2 regions of the Paenibacillus sp. JT22N15 genome follow, and region 2 is predicted to be linked to the other one. Evidence: riboswitches for the same ligand, from Rfam matches in the RefSeq annotation. Region 2 holds a riboswitch; the other holds the start of a gene.
The links. Region 2 has a riboswitch for cyclic di-GMP ahead of AC50X8_RS17760 (methyl-accepting chemotaxis protein). Riboswitches for the same ligand answer to the same signal wherever they lie in the genome.

Region 1: linked by a shared signal. The riboswitch ahead of AC50X8_RS21590 (transglutaminase-like domain-containing protein) and the one ahead of AC50X8_RS17760 (methyl-accepting chemotaxis protein) in region 2 are both predicted to bind cyclic di-GMP.

Annotation. Positions count from the first base shown of each region.
Region 1 is NZ_JBXENV010000011.1:62,272-71,556, reverse strand. Features, by position in the region: gene AC50X8_RS21610 (DJ-1/PfpI/YhbO family deglycase/protease) at 1-433, shown strand, start outside; gene AC50X8_RS21605 (response regulator) at 657-1,871, shown strand; gene AC50X8_RS21600 (GNAT family N-acetyltransferase) at 1,920-2,414, opposite strand; gene AC50X8_RS21595 (hypothetical protein) at 2,642-3,112, shown strand; cyclic di-GMP riboswitch class I at 3,472-3,556, shown strand; gene AC50X8_RS21590 (transglutaminase-like domain-containing protein) at 3,570-4,385, shown strand; gene AC50X8_RS21585 (SdrD B-like domain-containing protein) at 4,669-9,285, shown strand, end outside.
Region 2 is NZ_JBXENV010000008.1:259,134-268,418, forward strand. Features, by position in the region: gene AC50X8_RS17735 (glycosyl-4,4'-diaponeurosporenoate acyltransferase CrtO family protein) at 1-353, shown strand, start outside; gene AC50X8_RS17740 (phytoene desaturase family protein) at 403-1,428, shown strand; tRNA gene AC50X8_RS17745 (tRNA-Pro) at 1,565-1,638, opposite strand; tRNA gene AC50X8_RS17750 (tRNA-Thr) at 1,648-1,723, opposite strand; gene AC50X8_RS17755 (YrzA family protein) at 1,838-2,047, opposite strand; cyclic di-GMP riboswitch class I at 2,212-2,295, shown strand; gene AC50X8_RS17760 (methyl-accepting chemotaxis protein) at 2,449-4,155, shown strand; gene AC50X8_RS17765 (GntR family transcriptional regulator) at 4,323-4,697, shown strand; gene AC50X8_RS17770 (ABC transporter ATP-binding protein) at 4,717-5,415, shown strand; gene AC50X8_RS17775 (hypothetical protein) at 5,412-6,155, shown strand; gene AC50X8_RS17780 (sn-glycerol-1-phosphate dehydrogenase) at 6,216-7,427, shown strand; gene AC50X8_RS17785 (DUF6713 family protein) at 8,423-8,773, opposite strand; gene AC50X8_RS17790 (sensor histidine kinase) at 9,082-9,285, shown strand, end outside.

The DNA.
Region 1 (9,285 bases), on a different contig from region 2:
GGCGGTTATTATAAGCTTGCGCAGCAATGAGGAACTAAAAGGCAAGCAGGGCACAGTTGCCTATAAGTCGCATCTTGCGATTAATGAGGCGAAGGCGAGCGATTATGCGGCTATTATTATTCCTGGCGGCGCATCACCTTCCCACTTGAAGGAAGATGCGGCCGTGCAAGCTTTTGTCAAAGAGGCTGATGAAAAAGGCATTACCATTGCTGCCATTTGCCATGGCCCGCAAATTTTGGCGGAAGCTGGTTTGCTGCAAGGACGCACACTGACGGCTTATCCAGAGCTGGAGCAGGAAGTGCAGGCAGCCGGGGGGCATTTTCGCAATGAGGAAGTCGTAGTTGATCGTAATTTGATTACTTCCCGTACGCCAGAGGATGAGCCGGCTTTTATTCAAGCAACGATTGAACAACTGGGCGTCAACGCCTGGTAGACTGTCTAGCAGAACAACTGGATCGTGTATTCCATCTATTATCGCTGCGAGTTTTGCCTGTAGGCAAAACCAAAACCGCAAATCGCAAGAGCAGCAAGCGTTTGACCTGCCTTAGGTTTAACGCTTGCTGCTCTTTTGCTATATAAATTTTCCTGAATTTGTAACGACTATTCATGCCAAATGATTGCGGCAACTATTTAACTGCATTATAATTGTTGTCAGCATGGCAGAGTTTGTGAACGAGTGGTTATTTCGTATATTAAAGGAGTCAAGCATGAAGGTTATCCTTGTAGATGATGAAAGCCTCGCTTTGGATTACTTGGAGCGGCAACTCGTGAAACTAAATAACGTAGAGGTATTGGGGAAATATGAGGATCCAACGGTCGGGAAAGAGCGGATTTTGCTTGATCTGCCGGATGTTGTATTTTTGGATATTAATTTGCCCGAAGTCAGTGGCATTGCGCTTGCCGAGCAACTGCTGGAGGTAAGACCAGAGCTGAATATCGTATTTGTAACCGCTTATGATGAATATGCAGTGAAAGCTTTTGAGCTGAATGCGCTGGATTATGTCGTCAAGCCGATCCATCCTGAGCGGTTAATGAAAACGATGGAACGGATTCAGAAGCGGCTGGACTCCCATGTGAAGGATAAAGGGCAGGCCGTGCAGCAAGTGATAAAAACGAATGAGGAGCAGCACCTGATTTTGCAGCTGCTGGGGCAGTTCAGTGTCGAATTTTCTGGAAAAAAGGATGCAGCCATACGTTGGCGTACGACAAAGGCGCAGGAGCTGTTTCTGTATTTGCTCCAGCATCGCGAACAGCTGGTAAGGAAATCGCTATTAATCGATTTGCTATGGCCCGATAATGGGACGGAGAAAGTATATGCCCAGCTGTATACGACGGTGTACCATATTAGGAAAACGCTTGATCAGTTTGGAAAGTGTTTTCACATCGCCAATACAACAGAAGGATACATATTGACGCTTAATCAGGTTGTGCTGGATGTGGAGGAATGGGAGAGAGGAATTGCTGCTGCACCGCCGCTAGCGGCGGCAACCCTTGCGGAATACGAGGAGGCTATGAATCTTTATCGAGGCGATTATTTAAAGGATTATGATTATTGGTGGGCGGAGAGCGAACGCCAGCGCCTGAAGCGCCTGTGGCTGAATACTTCCTATCGCTTGGAAGCTTGGCATGTCGAGCATGGCCAGCTGGATAAAGCGATTGCCGGATATATTCGAATTATCGAGGAGCATGCGCAGGCGGAAGAGGCTTATTTTGCCTTAATGCAGCTGTATGCGTCTAAAGGGAATCATCTTATGGTTAATCAGCAGTACAATGCTTTAACCGCCGCGCTGATGGAGGAATTGAACGAGCAGCCAAGCGCATACATTACAGAATGGTACAAAGATTGGAAAAGCGGCGTTAATGGTTTGTAGACTGGTGAAGGAAACAAAATGGTAAATAATTGGAGGGGCAAGCGAGTGCTATTGACTTTTTAAACCATAGCCCTCATAAATAGCTCTCCAATCCAATGGCCGTGCCATTCTTCTTTCTACTTGCTCGAGAGGCTTAAAACCATACTTGGCATATAAAGTCTGAGCATCTTTTGTACCTAGATTAAAGCTTGTTCCTTTTAGTTTGGGGTGCTCCAATATGGTTTCTAATAGCCACTTGCTAAGTCCTATACCTCGAAACTCGGGTATAACAAATACATCCCCTAACCAGGAAAAGCGGACAAGGTCGGTGACAACTCGCGCAAAACCAACTAGCTTCGCTTGTTCCTTAAGCGGATTCCCCTGATAAATGCCGTAGCACAAAATGGAGTGTTCAATGGCTGCTTGTACAAGTTCTTTGTCAATTCCGTTTGCCCAATAAGATTCCTCGTTTAGAAATTTATAAATCGTTTCAATATCCAAATAAGCTTTATTTGTGCTAATTGTAAATCCGTCGCTTCTAGTCCAAAGTTTTTGTTCTTCCAAAGGGCTGCAGTCCTTTCTGAGTATTCCTTTGAATTATCATACTGTTGAAGGAATAAAAATTCAATATTCTATGCGGCCTATTATTTTGTAAGTTTTGCGAGATTAAACAGAGATTTTGTCGAGAAATTGTAGAGTTGCCCTATTTATAATGGAGGAGTAGGTGAAAATGGAGACGGACAAGCTTTACGAGCTTCATTTTCAAAAAAATAGCATGTCCAAAGGAATGGTTGAAGAAGATGATGATAACCGAGAAGCGGCAAATGAATGTCATTCGCCATTTTCGCTATCCTGAGCTGGCTTGCTGTATAAGCGAGGGAGCCCAGCACCTACGACAGCTGAATTTGAATCAAATGACCGATTACACCATCGTTCGTGGCTTTTATACCCATCATAGAGGTCATTTTATTGGCATTACAGCTACTTCTGAGGGGCCTTTGTTTTTTTATGACAAGCAGTATTTTCAGCTTTCGGAAGGGAAATTTATGATTACTCTGGAGCATGATGATAAGCGGAACACGTTTTCTTTTTGGTGGGACGGGGTGGAAATATGCCGCCTGAACTACCAGCGTCAGCTTTATCGGTACAATGAGGGAATCGTAGATGATGGTATTCGTGATTTTTTTGCGTGGCTTTATTTGTCGACAGGACCAAGGAAGTTTTGGAGATTCCAAAAGTTTTACACGGTCAAAAGCAGCTAAACGCTGTTTCGGGTATCGGAATTTTATCAACCGACATAGGATTGATAAAACGCATGATGGAGTTGAAGCGAGATGGGCGCAGAACATTTGAAAGAATTTCAAAGCTTGAAGCACGAAGATGAAATGCGGTATATGCTCCTGCTTAGAGACGTAAAGGGCATGCTTAAAGAGCGGAAGGAAGAGCCTTTTATGAAACGGTTAAAGCGGAGATGGATGAAGAAAAACCAGAAAATACAAGCCTCAGCCTGGAAATAAAAAAGATTTAACGTATTGTTTATTGCAAATAATGGGTATATACTAGAGATAATCATAGTTTAATATAAGGTAGTTTTTCTACCTAACACCACTTACAAAACTTTACACGATAACGGCAAACCTGTCGAAAGGCAGGGACGCAAAGCTAAAGGGCCTTCTCTATTATTAGATGGCAGCCTAGCCACCGAAGGGAGTTTTTTTTATGCGCAAAAGTTTAACGGTTATGATTTTGCTGGCGTTGATTCTGTCCGTGTTCCCTCAAGCAACTGCTCAAGTGGCAGCGGCAGCTGGGACAAGCTGGCTCGACGAATCCAATGTGGATAAAGGAAGCATCGGCATTCGTTATGAGGTCAAGTCAGGCGTAGATACAAGGCTGGTTGTAGCCAAAGACGGCAAAAATTATACGTATGCGCTCCGGACAAACCAGACAGAAGAATGGTTTGCGCTTCAACTGGGCAATGGAGATTATACGATTTCATTATTGGAAAACGTAAGTGGTACCAAAAAATATAGAGCAGTTCATACAGGCAAAGTTACCTTGAATTTGAGTGACAGCAGCCTCGTCTATTTGAACTCCATACAAAATATTGATTGGAGCAGCAACAGCAAAGCGGTTAAGAAAGCATTGGAACTGACTAAGGGAGCAAAGACGGATACCGAGAAGGTAACGGCGGTTTACAATTATATTGTAGCGAATATTTCTTACGATCATCAGCTTGCGGCTAAGGTGACCAACGATTATTTGCCTCAAATCGATCGTACCTTTAGTTCGCAGAAAGATATTTGCTACGGCTACGCTGCATTAATGGCAGGCATGCTTCGCAGCTTGGACATTCCGGCCAAGATGGTGACGGGCAAAGCGTCTGATGTATCAAATTATCACGCTTGGAATGAAGTATATTTGGACGGCAAATGGATCACGATCGATACGACGCTTGATGCTGGCCTGAAGAACAGCAAGAAAGCGGGCAAAATGATTAAAGACAGCTCGCGTTATACGGCTGCTAAAGTTTATTAAACGGAAATAAACACATATAACTCAATAGGTACACACAGAAGCTTCGTCTATCCTTCATCGGATGGACGAAGCTTTTTTGCAGTTATTTAGCTGACGGATAAAGGGGAGGCTTGTAAAGTTTTTGTACAGTTGGGCTGGATATAATTTTCTTATTTGAATACAAGGAGGAAGAGGATGGAAAATGACGTGGTATTCGTAAGGTAATGTTTTTGTACTAGGCATTATCGGTATTCACAACAAGAGAGAAACTAGAGGAGATAGAGAAAAAGAGAGGATTGATGAGATGCCCGCAAGTAGACAGAGAGCGATCAGGCACAAGATTTCCTGGATCATGCTGCTCGTTTTGCTGCTGCAAGCTGCATTACAGCCATTCGCAGCACCGGTACAGGCAGCAGGACCGATTACAGGGCTGACTTTTACAAAGACAGCCAGTGTGAGCACTGTTAATGTAGGAGATACCTTCAAGTATACGATCTTGTATCAGGCAGATGGAGCGACTCATGTCGGTAAGAATGTAACGATTGTTGATACAGTACCGGCACAATTTGAAATTGTAGATGGCTGGGAGGATGGAGGCTGGGATACGAAAAATGGCCAAACTCTAACCGTCAATGCACATCCATTGCCTTCCGGTACTTCGGTGAAGCTGGAAATTCCCGTGAAAGCGAAGCCGACTGGCTCAAGCTCGGTTGTGCCTACGACGAATACGGCGACGATTACACTCGTTGATTCAGCGGAAAGTACAACGGCATCGGCGAATGTAACGATTAACGCGGACCCGAATCCGGTAGCTACACCGACGCCTACAGCAACACCGACGGCGACGCCAACTGCTTCGACCTACGACAAGTGGTGGGCTTATAAAAGCCAAGCTACTGGATTTGGCAGCACAGTTCCGATTATTGGCGGAGCGGTTGAGTATACGGTAGGCATTAAAGGCGAAGCCGGCAATGATAACCCTGGCAGCTTGAAAAATGCGACGTTAGTCGATACACTGCCGCCAGATGCTGTATATGTGAGCTCAACAGAAGGCGGTGTCTATGATTCAACAGCTCGCACGATCACTTGGTCGAATATTGAGCTTGCTTCCGGACAATCTTTCGAAGCGAAAGTATCGGTCACCTTCCCTGACGATTTAGGGTATGGTCATCCGACCGGAACACCGCTGGAACGCAAAAATAATGTTGAAATTTTGAGCGGTTATACGCTCGAAGGTGGCGGCTCGGTCACTGATCCTGACGCTGATGTGACAACTAAATTCGGAGAGCCAGTATCTGGCGTTTCCGGACTAACCAAGTCGCGTGTTTACCAGTATCGCTGGCATGGCCAAACACAGAAGTTCAACATCGGCGGCATCAGCAATACGGGGACGAATGTAAATACCTCTTTGTCGAACCTGGTATTGACAGATGTGCTGCCTGCGGAAATGGACTACAGCAGCATTAAAATGCCAAATGTTTTCACTTCCCAGCTTCGTTATAAAACAAGCGATGGTACGACTGAAACTTGGCATGCGTATAGCGGCAGCCTTGCGCCTAACGGCACAATTACAGTGAGCACGACAGCTGGTACGAACCGCATTGTGCTAAATGCTGGCGAATTTTTGGTTGCCTTGGAGTGGTCGTTCAGCACCCTAGCTCCAGGAGGTACAATTGGCGGCATTGAAATTACAGGGACCGTTAGAGATTTTGCTAATGGCACGAACACCCCTGTCGTCCACGGTGATCAAGTAACGAATCAAGTCACGCTGGATTATCAAGCGCTGAATGTTACCATTCCGGGCCAATGGGATGACAAGCCTCAGAAAACGGCTCAGGCAGATTTCAACATCAACAATGAGAAGCCATGGCTTGTAGCTAATAAAGCGATTGGAGCGGGAAATTTCCGTCCACTCAGCACGGTGCCGTTCACACTTACGGTCCGCAACGATATTAAAGCAACGGGACCTTATATTAATCCAGTTGTCTATGATTTATTGCCAACAAGCTTTGATTATTACACGAATCCTAAAATAGCTGATCCTGCTGCGGCACTGGCAGCCTCGTTTACATTTACGGGCACGCCTGCTGGAGCAAGTGCTCCACAGCTGGAGCTTGTTGATAAAAACTGGAACGGTACGGGACGGACCCTTGTGAAATGGTCATGGTCCGACGGCACCTCTTTTGCTCCAGGTACAAGCTTTGAAATCAGCTATAAAGGCGAGGTCCGTGCAGGTACGCCTCAAGGTACTACCTACACGAACGATATGTATATTACAACAAGCGATCCAAATTCAGAGTTCTGGCATACAGGGGATTCCGCACAGGATAATCCGCAAAGTTTGCCAGCGTGGCAAACACGCAACAATACGATTAAAGATACAGTTATAGGCTTTGATCCAACGGCGGGAACGGATGAGTTTTTTGTTCATGCTTCAGCGAACGTAACGGTACGCAAAGCATCTCTCGTCCAGTCGACAAAATGGAATCAAGGCGATTTGGAGCCTATTTTCCGGGCATCAGATGATGCTACGTATGATGGAGAACCAGCTCTTCCTGTACAGCCATTTGATTATGATGGCGATATTGAATACACCGAGTACCCGCGCTACAGCGTAACGTACGAAGGCGGAACAGCGGATTACAGATTGGCAGTTCGCAATAGCGGCAATACGAGACTCGGCGTCATTGATGTGCTGGATATTTTGCCGCATGTAGGCGATAATGCACTGCGCGTCAACAGCGGTTCGCCTTATGAAGCAAGGGGCTCCCAATGGCAGCCTAACCTAGCGGAAGTACTCTCTTCCGGCAATAAAACCTTTACATCCTCAGCGGCAGCGGGAAGCAGAACGGTAAACTACACGCTGTCCGCGTATTACAGCAAGTCGGTTAATCAGGAGCAGGTTGTCAATTTCACGAATGTGAATGACAGCAAGCAGGGCTGGATCGAACAAGGGAATTACCAAAAGGATGATTTGACAGACATCAAATCGCTCTACTTCCAGCTGTCGAACATTGTAGGCAGTGATGGAGCATCTGGACTTGCGCCAGGCGACTATATCGTATTGGATTGGAAAATGGATGCCCCTGTAGGAGCACCGACAAATGAAGTAGCTTGGAACTCTTTTGCCATTCAAGCAACTGAAATCGGTGCAGGCAATGATGAAGGCAGCAAAATGCTTCCAACAGCGCCTAACAAAGTCGGCTTCCTGATTCACCCGAATGACGAGCATGTACCGCTTGGCGAAATCGGCAATTTTGTCTGGTTCGACAGCAACCGTGATGGCACGCAGGATGAAGAATATCCAGGCGACAGCGGCCAAGGTGCAGGTATTAACGGCATTACCGTAAATCTGTACAAAGCGGGTGAAACGACACCGTTCAAGTCAAGCAAGACAGGCTATCATTACAATGGAAGCCCAGGCTACTATTTGTTCCAGGGACTTGAGGCAGGAAATTATTTCGTAGAGTTTGTGCTGCCAGATCGCTACATGCCGACGACAGCCAATGTGCATGGCGCAGATCCAAGCCATACGAATGACAATGACTCCAACCTGGTAACGAAAGGCGCTGCAGTAGACGGTTATACGCCATATCGTACGGATACGATCAGCTTGGGTACTGCTGGTAAAATTCCGACAATCGATTTGGGCTTAATCGAAACAGCATCACCTACTGGCGAGTCTTACCCAACCATCACGTTTGAGAAAGAAATTACAAGTGTGACGCAAGGCTCCTCGACAATTGCTCCATCGCAGCAATATGTAGTGGTAGGGAACGATGTGCATTATAAGCTTTCTTTGAAAAATACATCTTCTGTTACTTTGCATAATTTTAAAATTTCAGATGCGCTTGACAGACTGCAAGCTGGCTTTGAATTTACTAAGCTGACGTATAATGGCGAGGAAGTTGCCTTGAATGGCGGCAGCCATGACAGACCAGACATTATTGGCCAGTTGGCTAATAGCGGAACGAATCCGTCTATTGTCATTAAAAATCTTGCAGCAGGAGCGGGATTGACGCTTGAAGGCGTATACCGTGTCACGAGTGCGGATTTGGATTTGACAGATTTGGATAATGTAGCAACCGTGTATTACAATGAATCCCCTGATCCGATTAAGGATGAGGCTAGCATTCCGACAGCAGGGCTTAAGATTGAGAAAAGAGGCAGTGCAGTCGCTGTATCCGATACAGCAGCAGGAAGCTGGATTAACTACACGGTTAAAGTAACGAATACAGGCAAACGCGATTTAACGAATGTTGTGATTACGGATACGAAAGTATCCGGCATACCGAGCATTCCATCGCTAAAATCTGGGGAATCGAAGGAATTTACGTATTCCTATCAAGTAACATCAGTAGATACAGCAGCGGCTTCCATTATCAATGTGGCTAAAGCTGTTTCCGATGAAACACCGCCGGTGACGACTGAGCATGAAATACCTGTCGTTTCGGATGAGCGGGGCTCCATCGGCAATTATGTATGGCTTGACCGTAATGAAGATGGGCTGCAAGATGCAGCGGAAACAGGCATTAATGGCATTATCGTTAAGCTTTATGACGATGCAAACCATGTATTGGCTGAGACCGTGACGCATGATGAAAATGGCAAGCCAGGATTTTATTTGTTTGCCGGATTGCCGCAAGGCGATTATCATGTCCAGTTTGTCATTCCGGCAGAATACGGCGTAACGAAGCCGGAAGCTGGAGCGGCAGATGTGGATTCCAACAAAACGGATGGCCAAGGAATAACCGAGGTCATTACGATTGGGCCGGCAGGCTGGAATGATCTGACGATTGATTTGGGTCTTGTTCCACGCGGAGAAATCGGGAATTATGTATGGCTCGACCGCAACCGTGATGGCTTGCAGAACGAAGATGAGAAAGACGGAATTAATGGCATTGTGGTGAAGCTGTATAAA
Region 2 (9,285 bases):
CAAGGAGAAGCGGCACTTCGGCAGAGGAGCGTTTCTACGAGCAGGTGCTGTTCATCCGCTCCTGGAAGGACAGCGTGCCGGATGGCAGCTTTTTGTTCCGCAGGGGATTCCAGAAGAAAAGGCTTGCTAAGCGCGGCCAAGCCTATTACCAGGAGTACATGGGGGAAACGCTCAGAGGCGAATGGACGCACTGGCTGTCCATCGTGCCCGCGCCGTTATTTTTCATCTGGAACGAGCCTTTGTATGGCTATTTAATGGTAGGCTACGCGCTGGCGGCCAATTTGCCGTTTATAGCGATTTTGCGATATAACCGGCTGCGGCTCAGGCGAATTTGCGGCTCGAGCCGTCTATGACGGGCATTTATAGAAAGCTGATTCTAGCATGGGAAGGAAGAGACTATAAATGAAGACCAGGCATGTTGCTGTTGTAGGCGCCGGACCGGGAGGACTTGCTGCCGCTATGCTGCTGCGCCGCTATTTTCGCCATCCCAACACACTGGCCTTGTTTGGACGTTATGCGACCTATGTCGGATCTGCTCCTGATCGGGCGCCAGCAATCTTCGCGATGCTGCCGCATGTCGAGACAGAGCTTGGCGTTTTTGGTGTTCGAGGCGGCACCTACAGCATCGTTGAAGGTCTGCGCCAGCTTGCGGAGGAAATGGGGGCGGAAATACGCACCTCGGTGCGTGTGCAGTGCATTGCTGCAAAAGGCGGCGGCGTAAGCGGAGTAGAGACGGAATGCGGTTTTGTGCCAGCCGATCTGGTGCTCGCGAACGGAGATGTGCTGTCCGTATGCCGCGATTTGCTCGGCGAGCAGCTGCGGCCTGCCATGACGAATCGCCATATTTCAACTTACGAGCCTTCTCTGTCCGGCTTTGTCACTCTTGCAGGCATACGCAGACGTTACGATAAGCTGCTGCATCATACTGTATTTTATCCGGAAAGGTATGGGGAGGAATTTTCGGCGATTTTCGCGCGCCGCGAGGCTCCTGCCGATCCTGCGATTTATGTATGCTGTTCCGCCTATATGGAACAGGAACTGGCGCCGGAAGGAGGCAGCAACCTGTTTATTTTGGCGAATGCCCCGTATACGTCGGACGCTTGGAGCTGGGAGCGGGAGGCGGAGCGCTATCAGGGCCGTCTGTTGAAGCAGCTGGCTGCCTATGGCTTGGAGGGACTGGATCGGGAAGCAGAGCAGCTTGCTTTGTATACACCGGAGGATTTGGAGCGGGATACGTCGGCATTTCGCGGCGCCATCTATGGCATTTCCTCGAATTCAGCAAAGCAGACGTTTTTGCGGCCGTCCAATCGTGCGGATTTGCGCGGACTATGGTTTGCGGGCGGAACGACCCATCCCGGCGGGGGAACGCCGATGGTTGCCATGTCAGGGCTGCTCACCGCAGAGGCGATGATTCGGCAGCATCATTAATGAATCTATTGGGGCAAAAGAAAAGCCGCGCTTAGCGGGGGCAGCAAAACTTCCAGCTAAGCGCGGTTTATTTTTAATGAAAAAAATAAAAAACCCTTCTAAGTTAGAGGGCCTGCTTGAAACAACTTATAAAATATCGGGACGACACGATTTGAACATGCGACCCCCTGGTCCCAAACCAGGTGCTCTACCAAGCTGAGCTACGTCCCGGGAAAAAAATGGTGCCGTCGAGAGGACTTGAACCCCCAACCTACTGATTACAAGTCAGTTGCTCTACCAATTGAGCTACAACGGCGCGGTTATGTATCGGACACAAGATGTATTATGCCACAGAACTTTAGGAGGATGCAATACCTTTTTTAAATTTTTTTGAAAAAAATTCGGGCAGCGTTCAAATGCCCGAATTGGCCTATTTTTTAACTTTAAAATGAACGACTGCGCTGTACAGCATTTTCCCGCGATCGGGATGAAACACCGCATGATGACTAATCGCATGAACTTGTAATAGCAGTGCTTTATTCGCTTCAATTTGCTGGTCAATGTGCTTTTCGAGCGTACGTAAGTCAAAAGCCTCAAAAAATTCGATTTTATCCTCAATTAAATCTAGTCGAAAATCCATCTTGTCCCCCCTAAAATCTCATTAATAGCTAGCATTCGCTAATATTATAACGTTGTTAGGCACTAGTTTCAAAGTATCATGTCAGATAATCTCGCTTTTTATAATTTACAAAAAGGTTTTCCTAAATTATACTTTAAAAGTGTCGAAATAAATAGAAAATTACATACTGAAAAAGGCAAACTTATTGAAAGATAGGGGCGCAAAGTTATGGGCCTAAGGTATTGAACTATGGCAGCCAAACCACCGGTACAGGACTATAGGCTGATTCAGCTGTTCAATTCGTCGCGGTGATTGGATAGCTTTTGTTTTTTCAGTGTAATAGGAGAGATGGAGAGAAAATGATGATTAACCGATTGAGAGAGGCAAAATGGTTAAAATGGACATCAAGGATTTCTGATTTCTTGAAGAAACAAAAGGTTACAACGAAGCTGTTGTTTATCACTTCATTAATCACCTTGTTCAACGTCGTCGCTGGCGGGTGGATTTTTATGCAAAATGCTTCGGTTAGAAGTGCAGTGAAAGCTTCAAATGAGCTTCAGGAGGCCAAAAAAGAATATCAAGGGATATCGGATTCGATGCTGCGCACGCTGCTTTCGATGATTGATGCCGTAGAAAACGGCAGCACCGGCGACGATGGAATCAACTTGGCACTTAAGTCGATGCCCGAGCGGGTAGAAAAATTGAAGGTTACACTAGCGTACCTGGATGAAAAATATCCTCACGGGGATAACGGCACCGCCTATTCGAACCAAGGCAATGTGTTTGGCCTTGCACTGGAGCAGCTTAATAAAGAAAACGGCAATCACAGCCTGCTAACCATTGAAGACCGCTCCGCCAAGGTCAAACAGCTTGTCAGTACATATACGATTGTTCTCAGCTTTGCGAATGAAACGGTAGAAAATTGGCTCGAAGTGGATACGGTCGCTACACAGGAGACATTAAATAAAAGTATTGCAGCTGCCAATACGATTATTATCATCAATATTGTTTTGCTGGCAGTACTGCCGTTCCTCATGTCGTATTCGTTAAGCCGGAATGTAAAAAAAGGCATCGTTGGTTTAATGAAGCGTATTACCGCTTATCAAAATAACGATTTCACCTATGATGAGAAGCTGGATCGCCAAGATGAATTTGGTCAAATTGACCGCTCGCTGGCGCAAATGGGAAGTGAGCTTCGTGACACCCTTCGTTCGACTATGGATGTAAGCACGGTTGTTCTGCAAGCCTCGCGCAATATGGGCGATATGATTGTTCGCAATCAGAACGCTTCCGAGCAGGTGAAGGAAGAGATTGGCAACGGCAAAACGATTTTGATGACCCAGTATGATGATGCAACTTCGATCTCGGCCGTAACGGAGCAAATATCGGCAAGCTCGCAGCAAATTGCGGCTTCAACCGAATATATTAATCGCGACATGAAAGAAATGAGAGAGTCATCGCGTATAGGCTCCACCGATATGAAGGGCGTTGTGCAGATGGTGAATCAGACGGTGCAGCAATTTGCCCGAGTTACCGAGTCCTTCGACCGAATCAATGAGCGCTACAATAATGTAACGAAGTTTTTGGGCGGCATTCAGGATTTGAACACACAGACGAATTTATTGTCGCTGAATGCTTCGATTGAATCGGCGCGTGCAGGCGAGCATGGCAGAGGCTTTGCTGTAGTAGCGGAGGAAATTCGCAAGCTGTCGAGCCAGACCGATATCATTTCCAAAGATATTACGAAGGAGCTTAAGCTTATTCAGAACGATTTTGCCGACAGCAGCCAAAGCTTGAGCAGCTTCTCGGAAGTGATAGAAACGACGAAGCAGGCATCGGTGACGGCTAGCGAAATGTTTAATGGTCTGGAAAATCAAAGCAGCGTATTGTCCGAGCAAATGGGCGAAATTTCTGTCGGCATTGATGAAATTACAAAAGGCATTACCGATATTGTTGGCTCAGTAGACAAGCTGCTGCAAACCTCCTCCGAGGTAAATGGCAAAATGGAGCAGATGAGCGGTATGTCCGAAGATCAATTCGAGGTATCGATTCAGCTTCAAGAGCTGGCTGAGAAACTGCAGGGCTCTTCCACTAATTTGCGCGAAAAAGCGGCTGTATTCAAGGTGTAAGCTAGCCTTTAGAGCGGATTGGAAAATGGAATAGCATCAATGAAATAGCTGCTTTCAGCGCCCGTGGGCGATTGGAGGCAGCCTTTTTTTTATCCAACTCTTTACAACAACAGAATATTAGTGTACTATTTAGATATAACACTAATACATTAACACGGAGGTGACTTATGCCGATTGAATTTGACAACAACCAGCCGATCTACATCCAGATCATGAACTACATTAAACAGCAAATTATTAGCGGGAAGCTTAATCCCGGCGATAAAATCGATTCGGTGCGCGAGCTTGCAGTGGAGCTGCAAATCAATCCGAATACGATCCAGCGTACTTTTCAGGAGCTGGAGCGTGAAGGCATCGTCGAAACAAGACGGGGACTTGGAAGATATGTAACGAGCGAGGAGGCGGCGATTGTGAGCATTAAGAAAGAAATGGCGGCTGATTTGCTCGGACGTTTCATTCAGGGGATGCGCGATTTGGGCTTTAAGAAGGATGACATTGTAGCGATTGTTACGGAAGCGGTTAGCAAGGAAGATCAGAAATAGGCGGGGGGAGAATAAACGAATGAAGAAGATAGTTGAACTGCAAGCCGTAACGAAAACTTACGGATCGAGAAAAGCGCTGCATAATATTAATTTAAACCTGGAAGCTGGCAAAATTATTGGTCTGCTTGGCAGCAATGGCAGCGGCAAGAGTACACTCATGAAGCTGGCGGCAGGACTCATTCAGCCAACCTCAGGAAGCGTTCGAATTTGCGGGGAGCCGATTGGCATCGGGACGAAGGCGGTTACGTCCTTTATGCCGGATCAGCCGGTAACCGAGTCGTGGATGCGGGTGAAGGATGCCCTTCGTTTTTTCAGTGACTTTTATAAGGACTTCGATCAGGAGAAAGCGGGAAGCATGCTCGATTTTTTGAAGCTGGATCGCAATGATCGCATTAGCTCCTTATCCAAAGGGATGAATGAGCGGCTGCAGCTCACGCTGGCGATGTCGCGTCAGGCTAAGCTTTATTTGCTCGATGAGCCGATAGGCGGTGTTGATCCCGTCGCGCGGGGCAAAATTTTGGACGCCATCGTTAAATTTTATAATGAAGACAGCTGTGTGCTTATCTCGACGCATTTAATTACCGACATTGAACGGGTTTTCGATGAAGTCATTTTTATTCAAAACGGTGAAGTTTCACTGCGTCAGGATGTGGAGAGCATACGCTCCAAGCATGGTAAAAGTGTAGATGAACTATTCAGGGAGGTATTTTCAGAATGATAAACTTATTGAAATATGACTGGAAACGCAATGCGAATTTAATTATGGGCTCGGCTGCTGCGCTTATTATTTTGCAGGGAGCACTTTCCTTTTTTAGTGCAACTCGTAATTGGCAGCCTGCATTGTCGCTTACATTAATGTTCATGGGCTATTTATTCGTTGCCTTCATGTTGATCATATTTTCCTCAAAGACGTACTCCCATAACCTTAAATCGTACGGTCGCCGCTTATTGCCGCTGGCCACGTGGAAAACAATCGCTTCGCCGCTTCTGCTGCAATTCGTATTATCGGCTGCGCTGAGTGGGATCGTGCTGCTTCATGTCTGGCTGTTTAAATGGCTGTCCCCAAGCGCCTTGCTGGATGTATTGGGTCCGCCTAATTTCGAGACGGGAGTCCTGTTTTTTATTTTAATATTTTGGACGCTCCTATTTTTGATGCTGACAGTCTATTTTTCGATTACAGTAGGGCATCTCTTTAATAAAAAGCTTTTTCCATGGGTAGCAATAGCAGTCTTCGTCCTGCTGCAATTTGTCATTAGCTATGTGGAGGAATTGTTGTTTAACGATAATTTATTCGGCACGATGGTCTCAGAGCCTACCGCTGAAGGCTTGTCTATCTTAGTGTCTCCAACAGGCGATATTTCGATTGGAAACTGGGGCGTTATGTCGCTTGAAATCGTGATCGGTGCTATCCTTGTGAGCATCATGCTGTACTTGCTGAACAAAAAGCTGGATGCTTAGAGGAAGGCGCGGCGAAGCCTGCAAGCCAAAGGTTGACAAACCTGCCATTAGCGCGTGACAATGTTCGTATACAACTTTGAAGATAGAAGGGACAACGAACTCATGACGCTAATGGAAAAATTCAAGCTGGCTGCCGCAGGCTATGACGCCTCCTCCGTCCAGTCCATCGTAATTGAACCGCTGCTTATTGAACGTGGAGCCACTCAGCAGGTCGCACCTTATTTGGTAAAGAAGGGCTATCGCAAAGTTTTAATCGTGTCCGACAACATCACATATGAAATAGCTGGAAAACAATTGGAAGCGGCAATTGCTGCGAAAGATATTGCGGTTAAGGCAACGCTGATTAAGCCTAACCAACAGGGAGATGTCATTGCGGACGAAGTATCCATTGTGCAGCTGCTGCTTGATATTCAGCATTACGCTGCGGAAGTGGTCATTGCGGCTGGTTCCGGCACGCTTCATGATATTACGCGTTATGCTGCTTTTACGGCGGGCATACCGTTTGTATCCGTGCCGACCGCTCCGTCCGTAGACGGCTTCAATTCCAAGGGAGCACCGATTATTATTCGGGGTGAAAAGATTACGATCGCCGCGATTGGCCCGGACGCGATTTTTGCCGATCTCGATGTGCTGACACAGGCTCCTGTCGCTATGGTAGCCGCTGGCTTTGGCGATATGCTTGGCAAATATACGTCCCTGTTCGATTGGTCCTACGGCTCGCTTGCGGGCGAGGAAGCTTATTCGGATATCGTAGCGACGATTACGCGTGATGCTTTAATGCAGTGTGTGGAAAATGTAGAGCTGATTGCCTCACGCAGCGAAGAGGGCATTCGCGCGCTGATCAGCGCTTTGATCGAATCGGGCCTTGCGATGCTGCTGTTCGGGCAATCCCATTCGGCCTCGGGCGCAGAGCATCATTTGTCCCACTACTGGGAGATGGAATATATTCGCCTTGGCAACCGCCAGCTGCTGCATGGAGCGAAGGTTGGCGTCGCATGTGCGGAAATTTCGGGGCTGTATCATCGCTTGGCGGATGAGCAGGCGCCAGCGATTAGCGGGACGGAGCATGCGGAACGCATCAGCCAGCTGATCGCGGAAATTCCGAATGAGGAGACCATTCGCGGCTGGCTGAAGCAAGTGGGTGGGCCATCCACAACGGCTGAGCTAGGTGTGAGCGACGAACTGCTTGCCCGCAGCTTGAGTGAGGCGCATTTGGTGCGGCCTAATCGTTATACGCTGCTGAGAGCGTATAACGAAGGGGCGGGGAAGTAATATTCTTGTAGATAGAGAATAGAGTTGGGTCGTGGTGCGAATGTGAAGCTCCCATAAGAAGCCTAGGGGAGATTCGCACCTCGAAATTTGTTGAATCATACATAAAATGAGTAAATTCTTTAAAAATCAAGAATTGTCTGCGAACGTTATAGTATTATTTTCGTTTGATTTAGATAAATGAATGCCATTGTGGCACCCATTTATCTATTTTTCGCTGTCGCACTCTATGTGAGTGTGTAGATTGAAACGTCATCATGTATCCTCCGATAGCTGCACATTTAGTCGTACTCTGTATGAGTGTATAGAAGCTAGCTGGAGGGTTTACTTTTGGGCGATAAGCCACACTGGTTTTGAATGATGGCACTTTGTTGGGTCGGTGGAGCTAATACACGGTTTGTTATACTAGGGAGAGTATGCAAACGATAATGGAGTGTCAGAAACTTGGCGGACACAGAATCCGCTATTTAACCGGATGACGGTCAATCGAGAATTAGGCGGACACAGGAGCCGCTAATGCTGTGCCAATTGCCATTTTGACGCGATTATGAGGGCAATAGCGGATCTCCTGTCCGCTTACGGGCTGAAATCGTATAAAAGGCTACAATAGCGGAACCTCAGTCCTTAGGAAATGGAAACAGTTACCATTTGCGCCGTCTGAGACATAATCGTCTCCTTCTGTCCCAGCCTAACAAAATTAGAATAGGTATGCCTCGATTAACAGCTTAATGCCATGAGGAACAGAGCGATTGGGGCCTGATCACAAATCCTTAGTCCATATTCCTGTTATAGTAGTGATTAACGAACATCAATTGAACAAAAAAACAGACCGCCAAAAGTAATAGGGGGTCAGGTCTTTCTTAAACGATTCGCAGGGTCTCCCCTAAGCGGAATATAATAACTTCAACCCTCGCTGAACACCTTCATATCTTGCATATTCTGCATATCGTACATATCCAAGATTTCCGGATCCGGACATAGCCGGACGTATTCGACACTCACTTCATAACCATCAACAACAAATGAATCGCCGCGATCATCCCCATTGGATAAATCAAGGCTCGCGAGAACGTATTTTTGAAGCCATTGCGGGGATGCTTTTCAAAAAAGAGATGTAGAATGGCATGGATGATAAAAAATATATCCAGCACCCAAAACGTAACCGTCTGATAATCGCTGAAAAGCAGAGCGAGTATAATCGTGTATATCGGAAGATGAATAAAGGTGAACACCTTATAGGCTTTCGAATCCTCCATATCCTTAAGAAAGATAAACAATCTCCATTCAGAATGGCGTATCGCATCCATTTCGTGCAACAGAAATAAAGATAAATTGAACAAAAATAGCACAAGCAAAAAATCCGGCATAGGCAGCTCCCTATCTTTTTATAACAGCATGGTACTTTATGTATTACAGCTTTATATTAGAAAAAAATAAATAAGCCGCCTTCCATATACGTATAAATGAGGACAACGTTGCAAAATAACCATTTTGAGGTATGTACAATCATTAGCTGAACTCCTAATCTCATGAATAGGCGGGAAGTCCTATGCCATTCGCCGCACATATTCTCTCAGAGGGTTGACGCTTTCCGCGCTCCGCTATATGGTTAGAGCAGAGCATAAAAGAGAGTATATAGAGAGAAGAGGGCTGCGGCGTGCTATTTGTCCTAATTGCCTTATGGGGAATTGCTTCTATTTTGATGCTGTCCGACCCACGCTCGGTTGTGAGCAGGCGGCTCAGCGGGGTACCTTTTACGGGCGGAGCCGGGGCGATGTCGGTCGTGCTGGATGAGCGGATTATTCCTTATGTGAGCCAACATTATATGAACGAAACGGCAGATCAGCTGCTGTATATGCTG